One region of the Devosia sp. A369 genome, then DNA from elsewhere that is predicted to be linked to it. Evidence: predicted binding sites of a transcription regulator. Region 1 holds the regulator's gene; each other region holds the start of a gene.

Region 1 (7,307 bases):
GCCAAGGCCATCGATCGCGGCATGACCATCACCGACATGTGCCTGCTGGAAAAATCCGGTGGCAAATCCGGCGACTTCTCCCGGCCATGAGCCTGCTACCGGTCGAATCCGCCATCGCCGCCATCCTCAACCGCGTTCCTGCCCCGACGCTGGAAACCGTGCCGCTCGCCCAGGCGGCCGGTCGCGTCCTGCTTGAGCCACTGCTCGCCACTCACGACCAGCTCCCCTTCAACGCCAGCGCCATGGACGGCTACGCCATGCGCGCCGCCGATGTGGTCGACGGCCACGCCCTGACCATTGTCGGCACCTCGCAAGCCGGTGCCGGCTTCTCCGGCACAATTGAGCCCGGCCAGGCCGTCCGCATCTTCACCGGCGCCCCGGTGCCCCCCGGCGCCGATACCGTCATCATGCAGGAAGAGGCCGTCGCAGCGGACGGCGTCGTCCGTTTCACCGCCCCGGCCCGGCTCGGTCACAGCATTCGCCCCCGCGGCAACGACTTTGCCACCGGCCAGCAATTGCTCGATCCGGGCATGCGCCTCGCCCCGATGCACCTCGCCGTCGCCGCCGCCGCCAATGCCGCAACTTTGGGCGTCGCCAAACGGCCGAACATTGCCCTGCTCGCCACCGGCGACGAATTGGTGCTGCCCGGCAACCCACTCGGAGCCGACCAGATTGTTGCATCAAACAGCTTTGGTCTGGCTCCTTTGTTCGCTCCCTACGCCCAATCTGTTACCGACCACGGCATCGCGCAAGATAACCGCAAGAAACTTGCCAGCATGCTGGCAGAAATCTTCGACAATCCGCCAGATATCTTGGTGACTACTGGCGGCGCCAGCGTCGGCGATCATGACATCGTGCAGGCGGTTTTGCTCGATCTCGGCGTGAAGCTGGACTTCTGGCGCATCAACATGCGCCCCGGTAAGCCCTTGATGTTTGGGACAAAAGGCAAGACGCTGATCTTCGGCCTGCCCGGAAATCCGGTCTCCGCCATGGTCACCGCCATGGTCTTCATCCGCCCTGCCCTCCGCGCCTGGCTCGGCCACCCCGAACCCACCCCCTGGCACCTTCCGCTGGCTGGTCCGACCCCACCCAATACTGCCCGCCGCCACTTCATGCGCGCGCAGCTATTGCACACAGCTAACGGCTTGCAATTGCTGCCTATTTCGCAAACCGACAGCGGCCATACCTCGTCGCTGGCGCGCGCCGATATGCTGATTATCCAGCCCGAAAACGACCCCGGCCAACCCGCCGGCACGCTAGTCGAAGCCCTCCCCGTGGACGGCTTCTGACAGTAAAAGCCCAAGGGATATTGCAGAACATAACTGGAACACGTATGGTCGTTCCGTCTATGTTCCGATTCTGCTCCCGAGGGGTCCATGCTCACGCGCAAACAACACGAGCTGCTGATGTTCATCCACGAGCGGATGAAGGAAAGCGGTATTCCACCATCCTTTGATGAGATGAAGGATGCGCTCGACCTGGCATCCAAATCGGGCATCCACCGGCTGATCACCGCACTCGAGGAACGTGGCTTCATCCGCCGCCTGCCCAACCGGGCCCGGGCATTGGAGGTGGTCAAGCTCCCCGATTCGATGAACCCATCGCTTGGCGGCCGCAAGACCCGCTTCGAGCCCTCGGTCATCGAAGGCAATCTGGGCAAGGTGGCGTCGCCCCCCTCGCGCATGTCGGCCGCTGATGACTATGCAAGGCCGATCGCCATCCCGGTCATGGGCCGCATCGCCGCCGGCACGCCGATCGAGGCGATCCAGACCCATTCCCACACCATCATGGTGCCGCCCGAAATGCTGGGCAGCGGCGAGCATTACGCGCTCGAAGTGCGCGGCGACTCGATGATCGATGCCGGCATTTTCGATGGCGATACCGTGCTCATCAAGAAGCAGGATGTCGCCAGCACCGGCGAGATCATCGTTGCTCTGGTAGATGATGAGGAAGCAACCCTTAAACGCCTGCGCCGCAAGGGGAATACAATCGCGCTGGAAGCGGCCAATCCCGCCTATGAAACCCGCATTTTCCCGCCTGACCGGGTCAAGGTGCAGGGTCGTCTGGTTGGACTTTTGCGCAAATACTGAGCCGACGGCTTTGACCTTTGGCCGGCATGACGGGCATAAATCTCGCATGCCGGCTCCCATCGAAAAGCTTTGCCCTGTGCTGCTCCGCCCCACGTCTGACGGGCCGGAGCTGCTGGTGTTTCGGCATCCGCTCGCCGGCGTACAACTGGTCAAGGGCACGCTTGAGGCTGATGAGACTATCGCCACCGGAGCGCTCCGCGAACTGGCCGAGGAGTCCGGCCTCACCCAAGCCATTGTGACGTCCGACCTGGGCAGCAGCCTTGCTATCGCTCCCGATCAACTCTGGCATTTTGTGCGCGTTGAGGCCGGACCGCTGGAATCACGCTGGCTTTTTGACACCGCGGATGATGGCGGCCACCGCTTTGCTTTTTTCTGGTGGCCGCTGGCGGCCGAGCCGGGTCCCGACTGGCACCCGATCTTCGTCCGGGCGCTGGCCCATATCAGGGCGGCGTTGGCGTAGCCCACTGCCGGTGTGGCGGGGATGAACAGCAAGCAGGCAGGCGGTTTGCTTGGGCTGCTGCATTGTTCTTGCAACCACTATTCGCGAGACCTTGCAATCGGCGCCATTTCGTGCCACATAGTGGGCATACGTTTTCAGCCTAAGTCGGCTGCCTAATGCCGGCGTGCCGGACCGTGGCTTCCTTCTCTACCATGCGAACGTTATTTTCCTTTGGCGTGTTGCCATTGGATAACCGCTCGTAAGAGCACAAGGAAACTATCATGTCCGTCATCACCGGCACCGTCAAATTCTTCAACACCACCAAGGGCTTCGGCTTCATTTCGCCTGAAAATGGCGGCAAGGATGCCTTCGTCCACATCTCCGCTGTTCAGCGTTCGGGCCTGCAGGGCCTGTATGAGAACGACAAGGTGACCTACGAGCTCGAGACCGGCCGTGACGGCAAGGAATCGGCAACGAACCTGACCCTGCTCTAGTTAGCAAGGCGAGCGCGCTTCGGCGCTGCTCGGTCAAGGGCCACCGCGTGAAAGCGCGGTGGCCCTTTTCTTTTGCGGGTTCTATCCCGCGCTGACCGGCAAAACAAAAGGCCCGCATCGAAATGCGGGCCTTTGCTATTTTGCCGTGCGCTTAGTGGTTGTCGCGCGGCACGCCTTCGGTCTGGGCGATGCGCTGATACTTCTCGGCTGGCTTGAGAATGGCGCCATCGCCCAGCTGGCTGACGATACCGCGCTGGATTTCCTGCCACGGCGTCTGGTGCTTGGGGTATTTGTAACCGCCCGCCGCTTCCAGTTCGGCCCGGCGCGTGGCGATGTCCTCATCCGAGATCAGGATATTGGCCTGGCCCTTGTTGAGGTCGATGCGCACCTTGTCGCCGGTCCGCAGGATAGCCAGATTGCCGCCGGCCGCTGCTTCGGGTGAAGCGTTGAGGATCGAGGGCGAACCCGAGGTGCCGGACTGGCGACCATCGCCAATGCAGGCCAGGGCATGAATGCCCTTCTTGATCAGATAGTTGGGCGGCCGCATGTTCACCACTTCGGCCGCACCGGGATAGCCGATGGGCCCTGCGCCACGCATGAACAGCAGGGTGTTTTCGTCGATTTCCAGCGCCGGATCGTCGATGCGGTGGTGATAGTCCTCGGGACCATCAAACACCACCGCCTTGCCTTCGAACATGCCGGGATGCGCCGGATTGTTGAGGTAGCGCTCCTTGAACTCGGAGGAGATGACGCTGGTCTTCATGATGGCGTTGTCGAACAGATTGCCGCGCAGCACCAGGAACCCGGCCTCCGCCTTGAGCGGATTGCCGAAATGCCGGATGACCTTGTCGTCCTGAATCACCGTGCTGGCGCAGTTTTCGCCGATGGTCTTGCCGTTGACGGTGGGCGCGTTCTCGCGGATCAGGCCCTGCGTCATCAGCTCGTTGACCACGGCGGGCACGCCGCCGGCATGGTAGAAATCCTCGCCGAGATATTCGCCGGCCGGCTGCAAATTCACCAGCAGCGGCACCTTGTGGCCCTGCTCCTGCCAATCATCGATATCCAGCGGTACGCCGATATGGCGGGCAATGGCGTTGATATGGATCGGCGCGTTGGTCGAGCCGCCAATGGCCGAATTGACCACGATGGCGTTGTGGAAATTGTCCTTGGTCATGATGTCGGACGGCTTGAGGTCTTCGTGGACCATGTCGACAATGCGCTTGCCGGTGCGATAGGCCATTTCCTGGCGGTCGCGATAGGGCGCGGGAATGGCGGCCGAACCGGGCAATTGCATGCCCAGCGCCTCGGCCAGCGAGTTCATCGTGCTGGCCGTGCCCATGGTGTTGCAGAAGCCGGTCGACGGCGCCGACGACGCCACCAGCTCGATGAACTGTGCATAGTCGATCTCGCCGGCGGCCATCATCTGGCGCGCCTTCCACACAATGGTGCCCGAGCCGGTGCGCTCGCCCTTGTGCCAGCCATTCAGCATCGGCCCAACCGACAGCGCGATGGCCGGAATATTGACGGTGGCCGCGCCCATCAGCATCGCCGGGGTGGTCTTGTCGCAACCGATGGTCAGCACCACGCCATCGAGCGGATAGCCGTACAGCACTTCGACGAGGCCGAGATAGGCCAGGTTGCGGTCGAGCCCGGCGGTGGGGCGCTTGCCGGTTTCCTGGATCGGATGCACCGGAAATTCGATGGCGATGCCGCCGGCTTCACGGATGCCCTCGCGCACGCGCTCGGCCAACACGATGTGATGGCGATTGCAGGGGCTGAGATCCGAGCCGGTCTGGGCAATGCCGATGATCGGCTTGCCCGACTGCAGTTCTTCCCGCGACACGCCAAAATTCATGTAGCGCTCAAGATAGAGCGCCGTCATATCCGGGTTGTCGGGATTGTCGAACCAGGCCCGCGAACGCAGTTTCTTGGGCGCCTCGCCCTGGCCATTGCCTGCAGTCATGTCATTTTCCTCTAGCGTCGCGAAACACACCGACGGGCCCGCGTTTGCAGCCGTTCTAACACGGCTTACGCCAGAGTGAACGCGATTCCGAAGAAAAAATCATACAATTGAACGCGGCGATGAATTCACGCCCGTCGATATTCCTCAACGCTCTGAAAACCTTACCAAACGAGGGGACCGCATGGGCCGATCCGGGCTGTTCTCTGACGCAGAATCGGGCTGGCTGAAACGGATATCAGCCATTAGGGTCGCGCCGCGACGAGGCAGGCGGTGAGGAGACGACGTGACTGAGATTGCAGACTGGGTAGCCGTTGACTGGGGCACCTCCAACCTTCGGGCCTGGGGCGTGCGCGCCGATGGCAGCGTCGCGTTCGAACGAAGCTCGCCCAAGGGGATGGGCAAGCTGACGCGCGAAGAGTTTCCTGGCGCGTTGAGCGAGGTGCTCGAGGGCGTTAGCCCGGAGCGCTCCGGCGCTATTGAGGTGCTGATCTGCGGCATGGCCGGCGCCCGCCAAGGGTGGCTGGAAGCGCCCTATCTCGAAGCGCCCACCGATTTGCGCGGGCTGTTCGACGGCGCCGTGCGCCCGGTCATGCCCGACAATTTTTTGGCCCCCGCCATCCTGCCCGGCGTCTGCCAGAAGGGCGGCGCCGACAATGTGATGCGTGGCGAAGAAACCCAGTTGCTGGGGCTGGCAGCGCTGCGCCCGGGCTTTACCGGCGTGGTCTGCATGCCCGGCACCCATTCCAAATGGGCGCAGCTCTCCGGCACCCGCATCGAGCATTTCTCCACCGCCATGACCGGCGAAATGTTTGAAGTGCTGCGCGTAAATTCCGTGCTGCGCCATTCGCTGGGCGGCGACCTCGATGGCCCCGGCCGGGCCGAGGGCTTTGCCGAAGGCGCGGCGGCCGGCCTGGCGCATCCCGAGCAATTGCTGGGCACGCTGTTCCAGGTTCGGGCCAGTTCGCTGCTTTCGGGCCGCCAGCCCGATTGGTGCGCCGGTTATCTGTCGGGCCTGCTGATCGGCACCGAGATTGGTGGCAATCGTCACCTGATCGGCACCGAGCCGGTGCCGCTGATCGGCTCGCCGGCGCTCTGCGCACTTTACACCCAGGTGCTCGCCATGATCGGCGCCACGGGCGAGGCCCAGGATACCACCGCTATCGTGCTCGCCGGCCTCAAGGCCGCGCGCAGTTTTGCCGCTTAGTTTGGAGTTCATTGCCATGAACCATCGTCACATCATCGCCATCCTGCGCGGCATTACGCCGGCCGAAACTGTGGGCGTCTGCGAGGCGCTAGTCGCCGCCGGCATCACCATGATCGAAGTGCCGCTCAATTCGCCCGATGCGCTGACCAGCATTTCCCTCGCCGTCAAGGCGCTGGGCCAGCAGGCCGCTATCGGCGCCGGCACGGTTCTCACCACCGCCAATGTCGCCGCTGTGGCCGAAGCGGGCGGCAGTTTCATCGTCTCGCCCGACACCAACACTGATGTCATCGCCGAGACGGTGCGCCGGGGCCTGCGCTCCTATCCGGGGGTCTTCTCCCCGTCCGACGCGTTCCGCGCGGTACATGCCGGTGCGACCGGTCTCAAATTCTTCCCGGCCGAAGTGCTGGGTCCCAAGGGCATCAAGGCGATGAAGGCGGTGCTTCCGCCCGAGCTGCCGCTTTATGCCGTGGGTGGCGCCAACCCCGACAATTTCCATGAATATTTCGCCGCTGGCTGCGTCGGCTTCGGCCTCGGCACCTATATCTACAAGCCCGGCATGAGCGTCGCCCAGGTGGCCGAGCGTGCCGCCGCGGCCGTCACCGCCTATGACGCGGGAGCCGCTCAGTGACCCAGACCGCGCGCCTTTTGATCGACAGCCAGTGTGCCCTGGGCGAAGGCCCGATCTGGCATGCTGGCCGCCAGCAATTGTTCTTTTTCGATATCAACGAGCAGACGCTGTTCGCGGTGACGGCGGCCGGCGAGATTGCCGATAGCTGGCTGTTCAACGAGATCGTGGCCGCCGCTGCCATCATCGATGACCACACGCTGGCGCTGGCCACCGAAACCGGCCTCAAGGAGTTCGATCTGAACACAGGCGGCATGAACCGGATCAACGAGATTGAAGCCGACAATCCGGCGACGCGCACCAATGACAGCCGGGTGCATCCATCCGGCGCGTTCTGGATCGGCACCATGACCAAGAGCGAACCGGAATCCCCGATCGGCTCGGTCTATCACTATCGCGCCGGGACGCTGACCACGCTCAAATCGGGCATTTCCATTCCCAACGCCACCTGCTTTTCGCCCGATGGCCGCATCGCCTATTGGACCGACACGC
Region 2 (7,307 bases), on a different contig from region 1:
GCCCATTAGCGGCGCGCACAAGCTGCAGCGCTTCACCGATTGGGTCAAGTCGGTGCTACCCGATCTGGAATACAAGCTGCCGCCGCAGACCCCGGTCAAGACCGAAACCATGACCATCCGCCTGCGCGCTCTTGACGATCGCGCCCGCGTGCTGACGGCGCTCGGCACCAGCAAGCCCTGATTGACTGGCGCCGCGCCCTCCCTGGCGCGGCGCCCATTCCCTGTTTCATTTCAGCTGTTAAGGAGCCTCATAAAATGTCGGACTCGCCCCAGTTCGTCATGACCGATCGGGATTATGCCATTCTGCGCGGCATCGCCATGGCGCGCCCCTCAGGAGAACGCGGCTATTTCGATCTGCTTCGGCAAAAGCTCGTCCAGTCCGATGTTGTGGACTCCGAGATGATCGACCCTACCGTGGTCACCATGAACAGCCAGGTCCGCTATCGCGTCGGCGATGGCCGTTGGCTTGAACATAAACTGGTGCTCGGCGCCGCGCGCGAAGTCATCGGCCAGACCATTTCCCTGCGCTCGCTGCATGGGCTGGCGCTGCTCGGCATGCGCGACGAGCAGGAATTCACCTATGATTCCGAGCAGGGACCCGTCACCGTCAACTCGGTGCTGTATCAGCCCGAGGCCGATGCCGAGGTCGTCGATTATGGCCGCGCCCGCATGTGGCGCGGGCGCTAACCAAGTCCTATTTCGCCGACTGGCACCGGCCAGTCGGCCCCAATGAGGCAATGGCGCGCGGATCGCAGCCGGTCAGCAGGAAGGTGATCCAGTCATTCTGGTTGCCGTAGAAGGCATTGCGATCCACCTCGCCGCGCACGCCGCGCACCACGCCGGTCTGCGTCCACTGCCAGAAGGTCCAGGTGCGGTTGCCATAGCGCTCATGCGGCTCGGCAGCGGTCGAGCGCAGCCAGAACGCATTGGGGAAATAAGCGCCGTCGAGCACGTCGCGGTGGAAGTTCATGTCGGTATAGATGATCGGCAGCTTGCCGGTATGGCGCTCCATGGCGTCGAGCATGACGCGGATCTTTTCCAGCGCATCGGCGCGGCTTGGCTTGTTTTTGCAGCTCGAATGGTTGTTCCATTCTAGATCCAGCACCGGCGGCAGCGCATCGAAATCATTGGGCACATTCTGCACGAACCAGGCCGCCTGCTCGGAGGCCAGCGAGCACCAGGTCATGAAGTGATAGGCGCCGCGCGGCATGCCGGCTTCGCGCGCCCGCACCCAGTTCACCCGGAAATTGGGGTCGATATAGTCCTTGCCCTCGGTCGCCTTCATGAAGACGAAATGGATGCCGGACTGAAACGCCTGTCGGAAATCGACATTTTCCTGATAGCGCGCCACGTCGATCCCCTGGATCGGCATCGCCCTGGCCCGGTCGACGCCCGAATGGGGGCGGTTATCGCCCTGGATCGGGCCATACAGCCCGCCGCCGGACGAACAGGCGACCAATATTGCGGCCAGCATGGCCGAAACCGTGCCCTTTGCGATCGCAGAAAACGAGGGAAAAGGCCGGCTGGCAAGCATCGGATCACAACTCTACGCAAGACTGACTGAGCCTTTGATTCAACATGGCGCGGTTAACGGAGGATTAGGTTTACCTATGTGGCAAGCGGCGTGGTTAACATGCCGTATTTCGTTCGCTTTACGTTCTTGTGAGCCTCGGTTTGCTTTGCTACTCTGCGGCGGGGCTTGGGGCTTGGGGCATGGACGATGGTCACCCGCGTAGCGACAGTCGCGTTTCAAGGCATCGAGGCGGTGCCGGTCGATGTGCAGGTGCAGATCGCGCCCGGCCTGCCGAAAATCATTCTGGTCGGCCTGCCCGACAAGGCAGTCAATGAATCCGGCGAACGGGTCCGCGCCGCGCTGATCGCCTCGGGGCTCGGCCTGCCGCCCAAGCGCATCGTGGTCAATCTGGCGCCGGCCGACCTGCCCAAGGAGGGCAGTCATTACGATCTGCCCATTGCGCTCGGCATCATGGCCGCCATCGGCGCCATTCCGCAGGACGCGCTGGACGGCTATCTGGCGCTGGGCGAATTGGGGCTCGACGGCCGCCTCGCCCATGTCGGTGGCATCTTGCCAGCGGCGATTGCCGCACAGAGCCGCGATCTGGGGCTGATCTGCGCCGCCCCCTCGGGCGCCGAGGCCGCCTGGGCAGGTGATGGGCTCGATATCATCGCCGCCGAAAGCCTGTTGGCGCTGGTCAATCACCTCACCGGCCATCAATTGGCGGCGCGGCCAACGCCCCGCAAGCGCCCGGCGCCCGAGGGCCTGCCCGATCTCAGCGACGTGCGCGGCCAGTTGGTGGCGCGGCGGGCGCTGGAAGTGGCAGCAGCCGGTGGCCACAATATGCTGATGATCGGCCCGCCCGGCGCCGGCAAATCCATGCTGGCGGCACGCCTGCCCTCGATCCTGCCGCCGCTTGAACCGCGTGAACTGCTCGATATCTCGATGATCCAGTCGATTGCCGGCGCTTTGGTCGGCGGCGCGCTGTCGGATCGCCGACCATTCCGCGCCCCGCATCACTCGGCCTCGATGGCGGCACTGGTCGGCGGTGGCTTGCGGGTGAAACCGGGCGAGGTGAGCCTGGCGCATAATGGCGTGCTGTTTCTCGATGAACTGCCCGAATTTGCCCCCAGCGTGCTGGACAGCCTGCGCCAGCCGCTGGAAGCGGGCGAAACAATCATCGCCCGCGCCAATGCGCGGGTCACCTATCCCAGCCGGGTGCAACTGATCGCGGCGATGAACCCGTGCAAATGCGGCATGGCCGGCACCCCCGGTCACACCTGCAAGCGTGGCCGGGCCTGTGCCGATGATTATCAGGCGCGCATCTCGGGGCCGTTCCTTGACCGCATCGATATCCGCATCGACCTACCGGCGGTTTCGGCCGCCGACATGATCATGCCATCCACCATCGCCGAAAGCTCCGCCGTGGTGGCCGAGCGGGTGGCGCGCGCCAGGGTGCGGCAGCGCCAGCGTTATGCCGAGCATCCCGGCATCTTCACCAATGCCGCCGCCAGCGCGACGCTGATTGAGGTTCTGGTCAATCCGGACAAGGAGAGTCAGGCGCTGCTGCTGCAAGCCGCCGAGCGCTTCAACCTCTCGGCCCGCGCCTATCACCGCGTGCTCAAAGTAGCCCGCACTCTGGCCGATCTGGCCGGCGTGGACAGTGTCGGTCGCCCGCATATCGCTGAGGCTCTGAGCTATCGGCTCAATTTCGGCGCCACTTGAAGCCTATGTGTTTCACGTGAATCCGCCCCTCAGCGGATGCTGACATAGCCGCCCGGCACGCCCTTGGGCGACAGCACTACCTGCCACAGGCTGATATTGCGGGCGCGAAACAGCGCCGCGAAGACGCTGAGATAGTAGCGCCACATGCGGCGGAAGCGTTCGTCATATTGCTCGCTGATCAGTTCTGGCCAGGCCGCATCGAAATTGTCGCGCCAGGCCATCAGGGTGCGATCATAGTCAGCACCGAAATTATGCCAGTCCTCCATCACGAACAGGCCTTCAATGGCCTTGCCGATCTGGGCGACGGAGGGGAGCATGCCATTGGGAAAGATGTATTTTTCGCTCCACGGATCGCCATGGGTGGTGGAGTGGTGCCCGCCAATGGAATGCAGCAGCATCAGCCCATCCGGCTTGAGCAGACTGGCGGCCTTGTCGAAATAGGCACGGTAATTCTTGTAGCCGACATGCTCGAACATGCCGATCGAGATGATGCGGTCGAACTGCCCGTCCAGCGCCTGATAATCGAGCAGTTTCGTTTCCACCTTCAGCCCCGCCGTCCGGGTATTGGCCAGCGCCGCCTGTTCCTTGCTGACGGTGACGCCAACGCCGGACACGCCATAGCGTTCGGCGGCAAATTGCAGGAAACCGCCCCAGCCCGAGCCGATATCGAGAATATGCATCCCCGGCATCAGCCCCATCTTGCGGCAGATCAGGTCGAGCTTGGCCTCCTGCGCCGCGTCGAGATCGCCGGCGTCCCGCCAATAGGCACAGGAATAGATCATCCGGCTGTCGAGCATAGCGGCATAGAGATCGTTGCCGATGTCGTAATGCTTCTCGCCCACCTCGGTGACATGTAGCCGCTGCAGGTTGAGCAGCTTGCCTCGAGCCACGCTCCACAGTTCCGCCAGATCCTTGGGAAAGGCGTCCTGAATATGGGCATTCATAAGCTTGAACAGGAATTGATCCAGTTCGGGCGCGTCCCACCAGCCATCCATATAGCTTTCGCCCAGCCCCAGCGTGCCATCGCGCAGCAGGCGGGCCCAGAGTCGTTCATCATGGATTTGCGGGTCGGTTGGCCGGTCGCCATTGGGCGTAATTCCGGCTTTGTCGAGTTGGCTTACAACGAAGCGCTTGGCTGATTGGGACATGGCAGCAGCAGCTATTTGGTCGGCACTGCGGGAAAGCCTATAACCATCCTGGTTGAACGGCCAACAGAAATTAGCTTTTGCTTAAGCCTCGTTAACCTTCTGCCCCATATTGGTGACGGCAACTGCCGGCAGGGTGATGATGAGAAGATCGGGCGAACTGGTCCAGTGGAATAACAAGGGCGGCTATGGCTTCGTGCGCGATGACGCGGGGCGGGACTATTACGTCCATATTTCCAAGGTGTCGGGCGGCGCGCGCCCGCGCATTGGCGATCAGCTCAGCTTCGATACCGCCATCGGCCGCAAAGGCCGGCTGTCGGCCGTTGATGTCACCGTTGCCGTCGCGGCCGCCGTGGTGCCAACATTGCGCGATGTCCGGCAGGGCGGCGGGAATGTCTCGCGCTACAAATTGGGGCTGCGCACCGCCGCTGCAACGCTGATGACGCTGCTGATCCTCTGGGCCATCGGCACCGAGCGGGCGCCGGTCTGGCTTGGCCTGCTTTATGCCGCCATGGGCACCGGCAGCGCCCTGCTCTATCGTTTTGACAAGCTCTATGCGCTCACCGGCAAATACCGGGTCAGCGAAACCAATCTGCATGTCGTCGATCTGTGCTGCGGCATTATTGGCGGCTTGGCGGCGCAGGAAGTCTATCGCCACAAGACCGTCAAACCGCGCTTCGTCGCCACCACCTGGGCCATTGCCCTGCTGCACACGCTCGGTCTGGCAGCACTGGCCTTCGGCCTGCTGGGCGCGCTGTTGCCGGTGGCGGGGTAAGGTCGCCCTCCCCAAAAACGCGGTGTCATCCCGGCCTTGAGCCGGGATGACACCGTGATTGGGGGTAGCAGCAGCTAGTGAAACTGCGCCGTTTCCGTGCTTTCGCCCATTGCGGTGGTGGCGCTTTTGCCTTCGCTCACCGCCATCGACACCGCATCGAAATACGACGTGCCCACCTCGCGCTGGTGCCGCACCGCCGAAAAACCATGCGCCTCGGCGGCAAATTCGGCCTGTTGCAGCCGGCTATAGCCCGCCATGCCGTCCTGCTTGTAGGCGCGGGCCAATTCGAACGTGGTGAGGCTGAGATTGTGGAAGCCCGCCAAGGTGATGAACTGGTATTTATAGCCCATCGCCGCAATTTCACGCTGGAAGCGGGCCATCGCGCCTTCGTCCATATGCTTGGCCCAGTTGAAGCTGGGCGAACAATTGTAGGCCAGCATCTGCTCCGGATGCACCTTGCGCACCGCCTCGGCAAATTTCTTCGCTTCGGCCAGATCAGGCGTGCTGGTTTCGCACCAGATCAGATCGGCATAGGGCGCATAGGCAATGCCGCGGGCGATGGCCGCGTCGATGCCGCCCTTGAGCAGGTAAAACCCTTCCGAGGTCCGCTCGCCGGTGACGAAAGGCGCGTCATATGGGTCGATATCCGAGGTGATCAGCCGCGCTGCTTCCGCATCGGTGCGCGCCATGATCAGCGTCGGCACGCCCATCACGTCGGCCGCCAACCGCGCCGCATTCAGCGTGCGGATGAACTGGCTGGTCGGCACCAGCACCTTGCCGCCCAGATGGCCGCATTTCTTTTCCGAAGCCAGCTGGTCCTCGAAATGCACCGCCGCGGCGCCGGCCTCAATCATTGCCTTCATCAGCTCAAAGGCATTGAGCGCGCCGCCAAACCCGGCTTCGGCATCGGCGATGATCGGCACGAAAAAGTCGTGATCGGTGGTGGCGATGCCGTCGGCCTGTTCCATGGTCTGGATCTGGTCGGCCCGCTGCAGCGCCTTGTTGATGCGCTTGACCACCGATGGCACGCTGTCCACCGGATAGAGGCTCTGGTCGGGATACATATTGCCCGAGCTATTGGCATCGGCCGCAACTTGCCAGCCGCTAAGATAGATCGCCTTCAGCCCGGCCTTGACCTGCTGCACCGCCTGATTGCCGGTAAAGGTGCCCAGCGTCGGCACGAAATCCTCACTCTGCAGCAGCTCCCACAGCCGGCGCGCACCGTTTTCGGCCAGCGTATGGCGGATCGGCAGCGACCCGGACAGCCGGGCAATATCGGCCTGCGTGTAATTGCGGGCAATATTGCGCCAGCGGTCGGGGGCATAATCGGGCGTCGGGAATTGTGGCTTATCGAGCATGTGTCTTCTCCTTGAGACATGGCTTCGCCGGTCCGGTGAACCGGGCGTTTTGGTGATTCACGTGGAACACTGCGGGGCGTCCGGCAGCGCCGGCGAAAGGCTCCAGTGGAGCCTTTCGAGCCAAGCAGGCCATAAGAGCTATGCTCGAATGGCTTGCAGGCCGAACAACCACCGCGCGGCACCTCCCCCTTGAAGGGGGAGGATGGGAGGGGGCGAGAGCCCGGATATCGCGGCTCTCATCCCCACCCTTGATCCCTCCCCGCAAGGGGGAGGGTGTCGACTGAGAGATTTTACCCCAGCACCTTCCGGCTGAACGTCGCGGCAATCATGCCGTTACCGGAAAACAGCTCGGTGCTGCCCTCCCCGCCGACCAGCGAAAACTGGTGGCGGCCAATCTTGCCGGCAATGGCATAGCCCTGGGTGTCGAGGCCACGCGCCTTGAACTGCGCCATGGCTTCAACCGCCGTCGGGGCGATGATGGTCAGATATTCCTCGCGTTCGCTAATGGACGGGCTCATCCGAAAGTCTCCTCGTTTTGTTGATGTAAAGATTTGACAAAACGCCGAGACATGCAAGAAATAAGCGCATAAGGCCGAGTAAAGCTGTAAAGCAGCGGTCAAGTTTCGGCGGCAGATTTGTAAAGTCTGTCAACAGAAGCCGGAGGAGCAGCGATGAACGAGACGCAGGACATGCAGATCGGCGGCCGCATTAAGCGGTTGCGGCGGCAGAAGAAAATCGCCCAGGCCGATCTGGCGCAGGCGCTGGGCATTTCCGCCAGCTATCTCAATCTG
Region 3 (5,566 bases), on a different contig from region 1:
GAAGAGCCGCTGGATTTGCGGGTCTGGGAGCAGGGCGCGTCGCTCTATGAATCCGGTTTCGGTACGCTGGCCCCCTCCGAGCTGGCGCCCAAGGCCGAGCCCGATATCGTCATCATGCCGCTGCTCGGCTTTGACAGCACCGGCACCCGACTGGGCTATGGCGGCGGCTATTACGACCGGACCCTGGCCAAATTCAAGAAAAAGCCCCTGCTGGTCGGCCTCGCCTTTGCGGCGCAGGAGCTTGAGCAGATTCCGCGCGAGGCGCATGACGTGCCGCTCGACGCGATTGTCACCGAGGCGGGTGTGCGCCATTTCGGCGCGACTTCATGAGATTTCTGTTTCTGGGCGATGTGATGGGCCGGTCCGGCCGCGATGCCGTGACCGAGCGCCTGCCGGGGTTGATCGAGCGCTATGGCTTTGATTTCGTCGTGGTCAATGGCGAGAATGCCAGCCACGGCAAGGGGCTGACCGAGTCGCATTTCAATGCCATCCGTCAGGCCGGCGCCGATATCGTGACGCTGGGCGACCATGCGTTCGACCAGCGCGAGACGATTTCCTATATCGAGCGCGAGACTACGCTGATCCGCCCGATCAATATGCCGCCGGGCACGCCGGGGCGTGGGGCGATGTTTGTCGAGGGCCGCAATGGCCATCGCGTGCTGGTGATCAATGCGCTGGGCCGGGTGTTCATGGGGCCGGCGGATGACCCGTTCCGCGCCGTTGAGGCTGCGGTGGCGGCGTGTCCGCTGGGCGAGCAGGCCGATGCGGTGATTGTCGATTTCCACACCGAGGCCACTTCGGAAATCCAGGCCATGGGGCAATTTCTCGATGGCAAGGTGAGCCTGGTGGTTGGCACCCACACCCATATTCCCACCGCTGATCACCGCGTGCTGCGCGGCGGCACGGCGCTGATGGCCGATGCCGGCATGTGCGGGGATTTCGATTCCATCATCGGCACCGATACCGATGAGCCGCTCAACCGCTTTCTCACCGGCATTCCCAATGGGCGGTTCACCCCGGCCGAGGGCGAGGCGACCCTGTGCGGCGTGGCGGTGGAAACCGATCCGCGCAGCGGGCTGGCGCTCAAGGTGCTGCCGGTTCGCATCGGTGGCACGCTGGCGCAAGCGGAGCCGATTTTCGATTGAGCCCGGCCTCGAACAGCTTTGGCCCCAGCGGTTGTCGTTCCGGTCGGCCTCCCCCGGCGCGCTAGCGTGGACGTCACGGGTGGCAGGCGCTCAGCTTCACAAATGTGCTGCGCTTGCCTATAATCCGGCACCATAATCCTGCAGCTTCTTTTTCGAGGGGAGTGACCGATGGCCGGCCATTCACATGCCAAAAACATCATGCACCGCAAAGGCAAGTCCGATGCCGTGCGCTCCAAGGTATTCTCCAAGCTGGCGCGCGAAATTACCGTCGCCGCCAAGATGGGCATGCCCGACCCAGCCTTCAATTCGCGCCTGCGCCTGGCGGTGACCAATGCTCGCTCCCAGTCGATGCCGCGGGACAATATCGAACGCGCCATCAAGAAGGCGATCGGCTCGGACGGCGAGAATTATGACGAGATCCGCTATGAGGGCTATGGCCCGGGCGGCGTCGCCATCATCGTCGAGACGCTGACCGACAACCGCAACCGCACCGCCTCCAATGTCCGCTCCTACTTTTCCAAGAATGGCGGCGTGATGGGCGAAACCAACTCGGTCGGCTTCATGTTCGACAAGGTGGGCGAGATCACCTATCCGCTGGCTGCTGGCGATGAAGACAAGGTGATGGAAGCGGCCATCGAGGCTGGCGCCGACGACGTCGAGAGCGACGAAGAGGGCCACTACATCACCACCACGTTTGAAGCGATGGTGGATGTTGCCGCGGCGCTGGAGAAGGTGCTGGGCGAGGCCGAATCGGTCAAGGCCGTGTGGAAGCCGCAGACCAATACGATGATCGACGCCGACAAGGGCGCGACGCTGATGAAGCTGATCGCCACCATGGAAGAAGATGACGACGTGCAGAACGTCTATACCAATTTCGAGATGAGCGACGAAGACGCGGCCAAGCTGGAAGGCTGAGGCTTCAATCCAGTGAATTTCGGGGCGGTGCTGCGGCGCCGCCCTTTTTTATGCAATGCGCTTGAGGCCGATGGAGGGGTAGTCGTCGGCATGGGCCATGGCGACGCGGTTGCGGCCGCTCTGTTTGGCGTTGTAGAGCCGCTGGTCGGCAATGCGGAACAGTTCGGAAAAGCTCGCCGAACCGTCGAAGGCGACGCCGCCGATGGAGACCGACAGATTGCGCTGGCGGTCGGCGGGGGTGAACACCGCCAGATTGACCGAACGCCGGATGCGCTCGGCGACCGCTTCGGCGGCATGCTGGTCGGTATCGGGCAGATAGACGCTGAATTCCTCGCCGCCCATGCGGCCCACCAGATCGCCGCCGCGCAAAGTGGTGCGAATCGAGCGGGCGATGATGGTCAGCGCCTCGTCGCCGGCCTCGTGGCCGAACAGATCATTGATTGCCTTGAAGTTGTCGGCGTCGATCATCAGCAGTGCGCCGCCGGCGCGGCGCGACCGCTGGGTGAGCAGGGTGCTCACCGTGCTGGCGAAGGCGCCGCGATTGAGGCAGGCGGTGAGGCTGTCGGTGCGCGCCACGAGGCCAAGCCGCCGATTGGCGATGGCCAGCATGCGCAGCCGCAGGCTCATATAGAGAAATACCGGCACCCCCAGCATGACGGGCAGGATCGCAGCGGTGACAATCGCCAAATGCAGCGCCGCCTCGCCCATGTCGCGGAACATGAAGGCGCTGAATGCCACCGCCACCAGCATGCAGGCCAGCGTACCAAACAGGGTCCAGCGGCCGACACTGGACCAGGTCTGCATCGCGGTCAGGGTCTTGGAGATCAGCATCTGGCGCGGCCTTTCGGGCTGGAGTGGTGGGATGCCGCCATGCAGGCGGCTCGGCGATCAACTGGGCGGTGTGGTGGCTCCGTGGGCTCAGGCGGCTTGGGCGATGGCGACCCGGTCGCGGCCGGCATGCTTGGCGGCATAGAGGCGCTGGTCGGCAAGGCGGTAGAGGTCGTTGAACTGGGCACCGGCGACATAGATGGCCCCGCCAATGCTGACCGACAGGGGATATTTCGTGCCATTGGGCGCGAAGGTGATGGTGGCAATGGCGCTGCGGATGCGTTCGGCCACGTCGTCGGCGGTAGCGCTATCGACTCCGACCAGCAGCACGCCGAACTCTTCGCCGCCCAGCCGACCGACCAGATCATTGCCGCTTACGGCTTGGCGGATGGCGCTGGCCATCAACTGCAGCGCCCTGTCGCCATGGTCATGGCCGAAGCGGTCGTTGACGCTCTTGAAGTCGTCGGCATCGACGATCAGCAGGGCGCCCTGGGCATGGGCGGACGCCAGACGGTCGAGATGGCGGATGACGGCGCCGGTAAAGGCGCCCCGGTTGAGGCAGGTGGTGAGCCAATCGGTGGCTGCCAGATGTTCGAGCTGGCTATTGGCGTAGCGCAGCCGCTCATGCTTGAGCATAAGCAGAAAGATCAGCGGCCCGCCCAGCGTCAGCGGCATGGCGATGGAAACCACCAGCCCCTGCACGTTAATGCCGGCGGAGAAGGTCTCCATGATGACATTGGTCAAAATCAGCGACAGCATGATCGACAAGCCGATCAATGCGCCTGCGATGCGATAAACGCGCAACCACGCTCGCTTCGGAAGTTTCCGACGAATCTCGGCCATGAATGATTTGCCCCTGCATTCCCGGGGCGAAACTAGGGTCGTGGCTTGAAGATGGTGTTTCCGAGATAGCTACAATTTTACCGTATACAGCGTTTTCCACGGGCTTTGTTGCCTCTTTGTTCACATTGGCCTTGGTAGGCTGGCCTCGCTTCATTAAGGATTGTCGCATGAGTGCTGCTACCCGAATCATCGGTATCGACCCCGGCCTGCGTCGCTGTGGCTGGGGAGTGATCGAGACGCTGGGCAACCGGCTGAGCTTTGTCGCCGCCGGCACGGTGACGCCGCCGGTCGATGGCTCGCTGGCGGAACGGCTGGCGATCCTGTTTGCCGGGCTGGGCGAAGTGCTCGAGCGCTTCACCCCGGACGAGGCAGCGGTGGAAGAAACCTTCGTCAATGCGGGGGCGCGCTCGGCGCTGATCCTGGGGCAGGCGCGCGGCGTGGCGCTGCTGTCGCCGGCGGTGCGCGGCCTGCTGGTGGCGGAATATGCCGCCAATCTGGTCAAGAAATCCGTGGTCGGCACCGGCCACGCCGATAAGGGACAGGTTCAACTGATGGTCAAGACGCTGCTGCCGACGGCCGATTTCAAGGGGCCTGACGCGGCCGACGCGCTGGCCATTGCCATCTGCCATGCCCATCATCGCGTCGCCGCCCAGCGGCTGAAGGCGCTGGCATGATCGGCAAGCTCAAAGGGCTGGTCGACAGCTTTGGTGACGACCATGTGCTGATCGACTGCGGTGGCGTCTGTTACGTGGCCTTCTGCTCCAGCCGCACGCTGCAGTTGTTGCCGCGCGTCGGCGAGGCCGGGGTGCTGTTCATCGAAACCATCGTGCGCGAGGACATGATCCGGCTCTATGGCTTTGCCAATGAGAGCGAGAAGGGCTGGTTCAACCTGCTGATGACCGTGCAGGGGGTGGGCGCGCGGGTAGCGCTGGCGCTGTTGTCGGCGCTGACGCCGGCTGAACTGTCGAGTGCCGTGGCCTTGCAGGACAAGGCGATGATGGGCCGCGCCAGCGGCGTCGGGCCCAAGCTGGCAGTGCGGCTGATCACCGAACTCAAGGGCAAGGTGCCGGCCGGGCCGGGGATCGATGCCGGTACGCTGGGGCTGCAAGCGGCGTTGGGCGATGGGCTTGCGCCAACTGCCATTGCCGACGCCGTCTCGGCACTGACCAATCTGGGCTATTCCAACGCCCAGGCCTCGGCGGCCTTGGCCCGCATCGTGGCCCGCGACGGCGACGACATTCCCACCGAAAAGCTGATCCGGCTGGGCTTGCGGGAATTGAGCAGTTAGCCTTGCTTCCTTGCTCGCTCCTTACTATATTGAAATGTAAGAATTTCGTGTGAGGTAATGCGATGGCGGTGACGACGCTTACGAGCAAGGGCCAGATGACGTTGCCCAAGGACGTGCGGGACGACCTCAAGGTTGGACCGGGTGACAAGATCGATATCATCAAGCGGGACGGGGTTTACCTGTTGCGGCCGAGGCGCAGCGCAGTTGATCTTATCGGAAAATACAAGCGTCCCGGGCAACAGCCCCTGACTGTCGAGGACATGGACGAGGCGATCGGGAAAGCCGTCACCGAACGATATGAGCGCTCGCTTGATCGGGATTGATAGCAATGTGCTCGTTCGCATGCTGGTCGACGATGACGTAATCCAGGTCGCCAAGGCTCGGGCATTTTTGCAGCAAAACCACGATGCTCATTCGATCCTCATCAATGTAGCGGTTCTCATGGAAGCGATTTGGCTGCTGCGCAGCCGGTTCAGGTTTCCCGCCGATGAACTGCTCGCGGTGGTTCGGGATTTGCTGGACGCCCGGGAGTTTGAGGTCGACCGGC

Evidence for each region. Region 1 encodes LexA, which represses DNA repair genes until DNA is damaged. Its sites were predicted from a motif close to TGTTCNNNNTGTGTTCNG; they were not measured.
Region 2: a site for LexA is predicted at 1,645-1,662, ahead of ACX3OZ_RS12830 (YifB family Mg chelatase-like AAA ATPase). Genes of this name have one in related genera too.
Region 3: a site for LexA is predicted at 3,838-3,855, ahead of ruvC (crossover junction endodeoxyribonuclease RuvC). Genes of this name have one in related genera too.

What each region holds. Positions count from the first base shown of each region.
Region 1 covers NZ_JBTMWV010000001.1:158,843-166,149, forward strand. The annotation lists gene moaC (cyclic pyranopterin monophosphate synthase MoaC) at 1-90, shown strand, start outside; gene ACX3OZ_RS00750 (molybdopterin molybdotransferase MoeA) at 87-1,289, shown strand; gene lexA (transcriptional repressor LexA) at 1,377-2,090, shown strand; gene ACX3OZ_RS00760 (NUDIX hydrolase) at 2,137-2,550, shown strand; gene ACX3OZ_RS00765 (cold-shock protein) at 2,811-3,023, shown strand; gene ACX3OZ_RS00770 (IlvD/Edd family dehydratase) at 3,175-4,986, opposite strand; gene ACX3OZ_RS00775 (2-dehydro-3-deoxygalactonokinase) at 5,270-6,190, shown strand; gene ACX3OZ_RS00780 (2-dehydro-3-deoxy-6-phosphogalactonate aldolase) at 6,207-6,818, shown strand; gene ACX3OZ_RS00785 (SMP-30/gluconolactonase/LRE family protein) at 6,815-7,307, shown strand, end outside.
Region 2 covers NZ_JBTMWV010000009.1:40,634-47,940, reverse strand. The annotation lists gene ACX3OZ_RS12845 (hypothetical protein) at 1-181, shown strand, start outside; gene ACX3OZ_RS12840 (hypothetical protein) at 256-687, shown strand; gene ACX3OZ_RS12835 (glycoside hydrolase family 25 protein) at 695-1,474, opposite strand; gene ACX3OZ_RS12830 (YifB family Mg chelatase-like AAA ATPase) at 1,721-3,238, shown strand; gene cfa (cyclopropane fatty acyl phospholipid synthase) at 3,268-4,386, opposite strand; gene ACX3OZ_RS12820 (DUF1294 domain-containing protein) at 4,526-5,158, shown strand; gene aceA (isocitrate lyase) at 5,233-6,516, opposite strand; gene ACX3OZ_RS12810 (hypothetical protein) at 6,807-7,034, opposite strand; gene ACX3OZ_RS12805 (helix-turn-helix domain-containing protein) at 7,188-7,307, shown strand, end outside.
Region 3 covers NZ_JBTMWV010000012.1:26,206-31,771, reverse strand. The annotation lists gene ACX3OZ_RS14750 (5-formyltetrahydrofolate cyclo-ligase) at 1-330, shown strand, start outside; gene ACX3OZ_RS14745 (TIGR00282 family metallophosphoesterase) at 327-1,145, shown strand; gene ACX3OZ_RS14740 (YebC/PmpR family DNA-binding transcriptional regulator) at 1,314-2,060, shown strand; gene ACX3OZ_RS14735 (GGDEF domain-containing protein) at 2,109-2,891, opposite strand; gene ACX3OZ_RS14730 (GGDEF domain-containing protein) at 2,979-3,731, opposite strand; gene ruvC (crossover junction endodeoxyribonuclease RuvC) at 3,899-4,405, shown strand; gene ruvA (Holliday junction branch migration protein RuvA) at 4,402-5,019, shown strand; gene ACX3OZ_RS14715 (AbrB/MazE/SpoVT family DNA-binding domain-containing protein) at 5,082-5,342, shown strand; gene ACX3OZ_RS14710 (PIN domain-containing protein) at 5,329-5,566, shown strand, end outside.